Regions from separate parts of the Peribacillus sp. NPDC096540 genome, predicted to be linked through region 2. Evidence: a T-box and tRNA genes for the amino acid it is inferred to sense, from the RefSeq annotation. Region 2 holds a T-box; the other holds one or more tRNA genes.
The links. The T-box of region 2 lies ahead of ACQKMR_RS16590 (valine--tRNA ligase). A T-box ahead of a tRNA ligase gene usually reads a tRNA of that ligase, here a tRNA-Val.

Region 1 (4,445 bases), on a different contig from region 2:
ATCATCAATGAAAATTTCTCGAATATTTTTCAAACCTTATCCCCGCCCAAAAAGTATTTTGTTACTATTATTCGAAAAATAGCCTCGATCAATACAAGTAAACATATCCATACTCTTTCCCCATATTGAAAAAAAGCAGGTGTCGATAACGACACCCGCTTCTTGGAGTTTTGGCTTATTTCTTCTAAAGAATACTTTTTACCCTCCTCTAATTTTCACCTTACCTTCAAACATCTCGATAGCCCTTCCAAACCAAACCAATGCCCGAGGCCCTTGTTTACTGTATCCTGAATTTTTCTGTATGAGGGATTACGCCTTCGAAATCCTATTTACCAACATTCCGGGTTCGTTCGTTCATTATCATCATTTTCCGAAAATATTTTTTATCACAAATTCATTGATAAAAAAGTGATTTTCCCGGGAGGAAAAACCACTTTTTTTGTCATATTATGTTTTAACGTTTTTCAATTACTTTAATCAATTCTCTTAAATAATCTGGAAGATCCGGAGGACGCCTGCTGGATACAAGATGTCCGTCTACTACAACAGCCTTATCTATCCATGTTGCCCCAGCATTCTCCATATCATCTTTAATTCCAGGTGTACTCGTTACATTCTTCCCCTGCAAAATTTTAGCAGAGATTAAGACCCATCCTGCATGACAGATTTGTCCGATAGGCTTTTTACTTTCTTCCATACTCTGGATAAGTGTAATCACTTCAGGAAAACGGCGAATTTTATCAGGGGCCCAACCTCCGGGAACAAGGATGGCATCATATTCTTCCGCTTTAATACTACCATATGCAAAATCTGATACTGCAGGCACACCATATTTTCCAATATATGTTTCATTTGCCTTTTCTCCAGCGAGGTGAACAATCGCTCCCTCTTCTTTTAAACGTAAGATTGGATACCAGAGCTCTAAATCTTCAAAATCATGGTGCACAAGACTGATTATTTTCTTTCCTACTAATCGCATGTAAATCTCTCCTTCTTTATTAAAATACATGGTTCTCCTTCACTTTACTATTCTTCCATATATATTGCCCTTTCCTGCTGCCAGCTAATCTTTTAATATAACAGTGTATGAATCCATTTTTGCTACTCTGTTCCCACAGGTATTTAACCATTTAGCTACCTTTTTTAATATCATGTAATTGAATTTTTAGTTTCTCATGATTTTTTCCGCGAAACTAGCATTTTCTACTTACAAAAATTTACATTTCCATCTATGTAATATCTATTATCGAAACAACGAGGATACTGCTTCATTCTATTCTATGGACATAGAAAACCCCCGAACAAGATATTCGAGGGCAAGGTATCTACGTTACTATCTACTTTGAATAGTAAAATGATAAAATAAAAAACGGCAAAAACATTGTTTAACAATGCTTCCGCCGTTCGGATGACCTGTGAGGGATTCGAACCCACGACCCCTTCCCTGTCAAGGAAGTGCTCTCCCACTGAGCTAACAAGTCATATGTATTAATTAGCTTGTTCTATTACTTAAGTACATAATTTATTATAAGTTTTTTTAATAAAAAGTCAACGAATTATTTCAAAAAAATTTTATGTTTATCTTGTAAGAACTTTCTCTGCTAAGAAATACGAACTAGTGTTCTTTTTTATTTGCATAAAAAACATACGTTCGTATATAATAAAATAAGCTAAGGAGTGATAAAAAATGAAATATATTCTTCGTAAACATATGGAGGGAAATATTCCCTTAGAGATTATTTATCTCTCCGAACAAGGGAAGATTACCCAGCGGAAAATTCAGGTGCTTGAAATAAATCCAGGACATATTCGTGCCTATTGTTTTCTAAGGCAGACAAAACGAACATTTAAAATGAACAATATTCTTTCTGCCCGCCTTATTAAACCTAGGTATGATAGATCAGGATGAAAAATATGGTATTATTTCATAAAAATTTAACCGATTAATTCTTCCTCTTCCTGAATGTCCTTTTCCTTTTCAGTTAATGATTCTTCTTCATCTCTTAGACGATGGGCTAATCTTGAAGCGGCACTCGCAGCAATACTGGCAACGATATCATCCAGGAAAGTATGCACTACTCCTTCTTGCTTCTTATCCAGTTCGTGAATGACACCTATTTTATTTTTATCTAAATGTCCAAAGGTTGTTACAGCAATGCTTCCGTAGCCTAGTACTGCACCAAAGGCAATTGTTTCATCCACTCCGAACAAGCCTTCATCCGATTCAACAATTGATTGCAGTGGTTCTGATAACTTCTTTTGCTCAGCAAGCTTATCAAGTTCCACACCTACTAAAATAGCATGTTGAATTTCCCTTTTTAAAAGAACTCGCTCTACGCTGCGAATGCATTCCTCCAATTTCAAATCAGCTTTGTAAGGGAACTGCAATTCATAAACAATTTCTGCAATGGCTTCCACACTGACACCACGTTCTATTAATGTTTGCTTAGCCGCTCTTGTTACTTCCCTGCTGTGTACGTGTACATCTGTCATTTCTCTGCCACCTCTTTTTTTGTAATATTTTTCTATATCCTTACATTATAGCATTTTATATTTTAAATTTTTAGAAAATATAATGAAATTTTTCTATTTGAAATTCAAGTCACGAGAAAAAGATACGAAGCTGTGATAAAATAGCCAAGTAAGTAGTTTTTCATTATTAATTATAGAGGTGCGGAAGAATGAGTTTACGCAAAGGCACGATAAAAGAGTACATGTTTAAAAGTGAAGCTTTAGCAGAAGAATTGGAGCTACTTGTTTACTTGCCTGCTAATTTTTCTCCACTATATAAATATTCGCTTGTTATTGCTCAGGATGGCCGTGATTACTTTCAGATGGGACGGATTGGTCGCGTAGCGGATGAACTATTAGGGAACGATGAAATTGAGAATATCATCGTTGTTGGTATTCCTTATAAAGATCGATTTGACCGCAGGCGTAAATATCATCCAGATGGGGAACAGCACGTTGAATACATACGTTTTCTCGCCCATGAACTTGTTCCATTTTTAGATGATGAATTTCCAACCTATCAAATGGGACATGGTCGTGCTTTAATCGGTGACTCTCTTGGTGGCACTGTTTCTTTATTAGCTGCTCTGCAATATCCTCATACATTTGGGAAGTGCATCATGCAGTCTCCGCTTGCCAATGAAGCAGTTTTGGATGCTGTCCGTAATTTTGAGAATCCGCATCTCCTAGAGCTTTATCATGTAATTGGGACCGAGGAAACCGATGTTCCCACGACAGATGGAAATCGGGCAAACTTTATAGAACCTAACCGGGAATTGCATAAATTGTTAAATCAAAAAGGATTTCCTTGCTTCTATGAAGAATTTGAAGGTAATCATACCTGGAAGTATTGGCAGGCAGATTTAAAAAGAGCACTATTGGAAATGTTCTAACAAAACTAGAAACCCTTCTTTTAAGAAAGGTTCAATAAAGCATTTCCAAATACAATATTACAACTATTAAAAATTTCAGGAGGTTACAATTATGAAATATGGTGTTGCAATTTTCCCTTCAAAAAAACTTCAAGATTTAGCTAACTCCTATCGAAAACGTTATGATACGAAGTACGCTTTCATTCCACCACATATTACGCTTAAACAAACGTTTGAAGCTACAGATATGGAAATTTCTACAGTTGCAGAACAATTAAAAGACATTGCAAAAAAATACCAGCCTTTTAAGTTAAATGTAACGAAAGCGAAGTCTTTCCAACCCGTGAGCAATACAATTTATTTTAAAGTCGAATTATCCGAGGAACTTCAAGAGCTGCATGTAGCCCTTCACGATGAGAAATTTTGCAAAAGTGAAAGTGAATATGCCTTTGTTCCGCACATTACGATTGCTCAGGATTTATCCGATAATGAGCACTCTGATGTTTTAGGCCAACTTAGTATGCTAGATGTTAGCCATGAAGAAGAAGTAAAGCGAATCCACTTATTGTACCAGCTTGAAGATGGGGCATGGACCGTATATGAAACATTTAGATTAGGAGCTGAATAATTACGTGTTTGTAAAAATTGCCGAAAACACCCAAGAGCGTGAATATGCTTATATGATTAGAAAAAAAGTATTTGTCGATGAACAAAATGTCCCAATTGAGGAAGAGATTGATCAATATGAAGAAGACTCCACTCACTTCGTTTTATATAATGAACAAGAACAGCCGATTGGGGCCGGGAGATTCAGGGGCATTGACGGTGTTGGTAAGGTCCAGCGCATATGTGTACTTTCAACAGCGCGAAAAAATGGGGCTGGTGCTATGATTATGAGTGCTATTGAGGAATTTGCCAAACAAAATAAAATTCCTCAATTAAAGCTTGATGCTCAGCTACACGCGATTCCTTTTTATTCGAAACTAGGTTATCAGATTGTTTCCGACGAATTTATGGACGCTGGCATACCCCATAAAACGATGAAGAAAAACATTTTATGAT
Region 2 (4,445 bases):
CAAGCCTCGGAACGTGATGATAAAGAGAAGACAGAGCAGACAGATAAGCAACTTTCCATTATGGATTTATTCGGACGAAAACAAGAGGAAGAACTGGTCAGAATGAAGGTGTGCATTGTTCAGCAAGGGGAAACGTTGGATGACTTGGCACAGCGCTATGATGTTACTGTTCAATCTTTACTCTTTAGCAATGAATTGGAGTCGAATCAGAACGTTCATGAAGGGCAAGTCATTTATATACCGAAGGCGATTGCTTATAAAAATTAAGCAAGGCAGAGAGCAGAGCAGATGGCACTGCTCCTGTTTTTTACTATTGTAATTGAGTTGTAATTTAATAACTTTGCTAGACATGAAAGACAATCTAAGAAATTAAGCTCGAATGTGACTACGTATTTGGAGGCTATAGGTAACCAATTGGCGAGTTTTTTAGAGGAAGTGAGTGAATCTCGTGAGGGAAAACGAGAATCAGCAGATTAATAATTGGGATAGGGACACTGGAGAAGTTTTGAAAGAATATGCCCTATATGTACAATATATTGAGGATTTCGGACGAGTGAAAAAAGTCTATAGTGATCGCGGTACATTTGCCTTGAAGTCCATTTTACCGCACAACGGCATTGATTTTATCAAAAATGTTCAAAAACTGTATCATCGCGGGTATAACCGAATTGTTCCGATTTATCAAACGATGGATCAACGCTATGCGGTTCTTCATAATGGTCGTTTGTATTACCTGATGCCCTGGTTGAATAACGAGGGAAACGGGGAGCGCGATGAAAGACATAAGCAAATGTTCAGGGAACTTGCCCGGATGCATACGTTGTCTGTAAAAGAAATACAAGTGGATATTGAGGAACGAGAATCTCATTATGAACGAACATTGGATGCCTGGAATAACGAGAAGGATTTTATGGATGAGTATATTGTTAGCTGTGAAAAGAAGTGGTATATGTCTCCATTTGAAATGACGGTTTGTTCTTTTTTTACAGATATATCACAGGCACTGAAGTACTCGATTAAGAAGTTTGAAACGTGGTATGAAAAAACAAAGGAAAGTGAAAAAATCCGGACTGTTGTCACACATGGAAAGGTCTCATTAAAACATTTTATTTATGATGAACGTGGATATGGCTACTTTATTAATTTTGAGAATTCGAATACGGCACCGCCTCATTTTGATTTACTCCCATTCCTTGTGAAATCGGCGAGGACCTATCCTGTACAATGTGATGACTGTGTCGACTGGCTATATAACTATCTCCGTTATTTCCCGTTGAACGAAGAAGAATTGATGCTGATGCAAAGCTATCTTGCTTTTCCGGGATCGGCTTTAGATATAGTAAAGAATTATTCGGACGGCAGAGGCCAAAGAACAGAACTAGATAATGTTACCCAATTGCAGCGGCAATTTTGGCTCCTGAAGAATATTGAATATATGGTGATGAAAATCGAAGAAATTGAACAGAAGAAGAAGGCGGCTGCTGAAGCTGCTAAAGAAGAGCAATCGCCCCCAAGCTAAAATATACATGATTGGATTACCTCCAGTCATGTATATTTTTTTACTGTAGGGGAATAATTAAATCCATTCGAAAAATAAAGCCATAGCTAAGAAAATAAATGCGATTAGCAGAAGCATATCGAAGAAAGTAGGGAAAATCAGCGTCCGCAACCCTTGGAACACTATAAAAGGGATAATGAACTGCTGGCAAACACCGCGGAATTTTTTCATCCAAGGCGGTAAAGTATAAGGGGAATATCTTCGTTTCATAATTATTACCTTCCTTTGTAGGACTTCTTATATTCTATGGGTAGGAGGTGGAAAACGTGAGAAAGCCGTCACAGGAACTTATCTTAGAGGATAGAATAAAGAAAAAGACTGAATGGCAAGATTTAATAGCCTAAAGTGAGAATACTTTAAGAAAGTATTCGAAAGATGATTGACTGGAGCCACATTTTTTTTGTACTATATACTATATGCATTAAGTGATTTTACATATGAATATAAATGAATGCAAAGACCGGAAATAGTAAGATGAAATGCGCTTTTCAGAGAGGGAACCGTTGGTGAGAGGTTTCTAAGTAGGCAGCATCAGAAGTCGTCCGCGAGCAGTTTTCGTGAAAGTTATTAGTAGCGATGGCCGGTGAAGAGCCGTTATCCCATTTGAGAGCCGAAGAAGATTCTTTTCTTTTTCGGAAAAAAGGTGGCACCGCGAACAACTTCCTTCGTCCTTTTGTGATGATGGAAGTTTTTTTTATGCCCAAAAAGGAGGAAATGATATGGAAGAGAACCAAATTTCGATGCCGACTAAATATGATCCGCAGACGATAGAGAAAGGCCGCTATAAATGGTGGCTTGATGGGAAGTTTTTCGAAGCGACGGGTGACGATAAAAAGGAACCATATACGATTGTCATCCCGCCCCCTAATGTAACAGGTAAGCTGCATCTTGGCCATGCTTGGGATACGACACTTCAAGATATATTGACACGCATGAAAAGGATGCAAGGCTATGACGTTTTATGGTTGCCAGGTATGGACCATGCTGGTATCGCTACTCAAGCAAAGGTTGAACAAAAGCTTCGTACAGAAGGCGTAAGCCGTTATGACCTTGGACGTGAAAAGTTCGTTGAAGAGACATGGAAATGGAAAGAGGAATATGCGAGCCATATCCGTGAACAATGGTCAAAGCTGGGTCTTGGGCTTGATTATACCCGTGAACGCTTCACTCTTGATGAGGGGCTTTCTAAAGCAGTACGCGAAGTTTTCGTCTCTCTTTATAACAAGGACTTGATTTATCGCGGCGAATACATCATCAACTGGGATCCATCAACGAAAACGGCGTTATCCGATATCGAGGTTATTTATAAAGATGTGCAGGGCGCATTTTACCATATGAAATATCCGTTGGTTGACGGGTCAGGTGAAATTGAAATAGCCACCACACGTCCAGAAACGATGCTGGGCGATACTGCGGTTGCTGTACACCCTGAAGATGATCGTTATAAGCATTTAATCGGTAAAATGGTTCGCTTGCCAATTACAGGTCGGGAAATTCCGATCGTTGGTGATGATTATGTGGATATGGAATTCGGTTCTGGTGCGGTTAAAATTACGCCTGCTCATGATCCGAATGACTTTGAAATTGGGAACCGTCACAATTTGGAGCGCATCCTTGTCATGCATGAAGACGGTTCGATGAATGAAAAGGCCGGTAAATACGAAGGCATGGATCGCTTCGAATGCCGTAAGCAAATCGTCAAAGACCTTCAGGAGGAAGGAGTACTCTTTAAAATAGAAGATCACCTTCACTCAGTTGGACACTCAGAGCGAAGCGGTGCTGTAGTTGAACCATATCTTTCGACTCAATGGTTCGTTAAAATGCAACCTCTTGCTGATGCATCAGTTGAGCTTCAAAAAGGGTCTGATGATGAAAAGGTTCATTTTGTTCCTGATCGTTTCGAAAAAACGTATCTGCACTGGATGGAAAATATTCGCGATTGGTGTATTTCCCGTCAGCTTTGGTGGGGCCACCGCATTCCAGCTTGGTATCATAAAGAAACAGGCGAAGTTTATGTAGGACATGAAGAGCCTGCGGATGCTGAGAACTGGGAACAAGATACAGACGTTCTGGACACATGGTTCAGCTCGGCATTATGGCCTTTCTCGACTATGGGCTGGCCTGATAAGGACTGTATCGATTTCAAACGATACTATCCAAACGGGGCACTTGTAACAGGCTATGATATCATTTTCTTCTGGGTATCGCGGATGATTTTCCAAGCTCTTGAGTTCACAGGTGAGCGTCCATTTGAAAATGTACTGATCCACGGTCTGGTTCGTGACGAACAGGGGCGCAAGATGAGTAAATCGCTTGGCAATGGTGTGGATCCGATGGATGTCATCGATCAATACGGTGCTGATTCCCTGCGTTACTTCTTATCAACGGGCAGCTCACCAGGTCAGGACCTTCGTTACAGCACGGAAAAAGTGGAAGCGGTTTGGAACTTCTCCAACAAAATCTGGAACGCATCCCGTTTTGCTTTAATGAACATGAATGGCATGACGTATGATGAAATCGATTTAAGCGGTGAAAAATCTGTAGCCGATAAATGGATTTTGACACGTTTGAACGAAACGATTTCAAACGTAACAAGACTCGCTGACCGTTATGAGTTCGGTGAAGTCGGTCGTGTGCTTTATAACTTCATTTGGGATGACTTCTGTGACTGGTATATTGAAATGGCGAAACTTCCGTTATATGGCGAAGACGAAGCAGCGAAGAAAACGACTCGTTCAATCTTAGCTTACGTGTTAGATAACACGATGAGGTTGTTGCATCCCTTCATGCCATTCATTACCGAAGAAATCTGGCAAAACCTTCCACATAAAGGTGAGTCAATCACTGTTGCTGCTTGGCCGGAAGTGAACGAGGAATTGACAGATAC

Region 1: it has a tRNA-Val gene. The T-box ahead of ACQKMR_RS16590 (valine--tRNA ligase) is inferred to sense a tRNA for this amino acid. The anticodon was not compared.

The regions. Positions count from the first base shown of each region.
Region 1 is NZ_JBNNTG010000002.1:137,698-142,142, reverse strand. It holds gene ACQKMR_RS02760 (YhgE/Pip family protein) at 1-33, opposite strand, end outside; gene ACQKMR_RS02755 (type 1 glutamine amidotransferase domain-containing protein) at 455-979, opposite strand; tRNA gene ACQKMR_RS02750 (tRNA-Val) at 1,410-1,481, opposite strand; gene ACQKMR_RS02745 (hypothetical protein) at 1,688-1,909, shown strand; gene ACQKMR_RS02740 (phosphatidylglycerophosphatase A family protein) at 1,936-2,493, opposite strand; gene ACQKMR_RS02735 (alpha/beta hydrolase) at 2,682-3,404, shown strand; gene ACQKMR_RS02730 (YjcG family protein) at 3,496-4,011, shown strand; gene ACQKMR_RS02725 (GNAT family N-acetyltransferase) at 4,016-4,444, shown strand.
Region 2 is NZ_JBNNTG010000019.1:27,368-31,812, forward strand. It holds gene spoVID (stage VI sporulation protein D) at 1-267, shown strand, start outside; gene ysxE (spore coat protein YsxE) at 440-1,519, shown strand; gene ACQKMR_RS16585 (hypothetical protein) at 1,577-1,768, opposite strand; T-box leader at 2,006-2,234, shown strand; gene ACQKMR_RS16590 (valine--tRNA ligase) at 2,278-4,445, shown strand, end outside.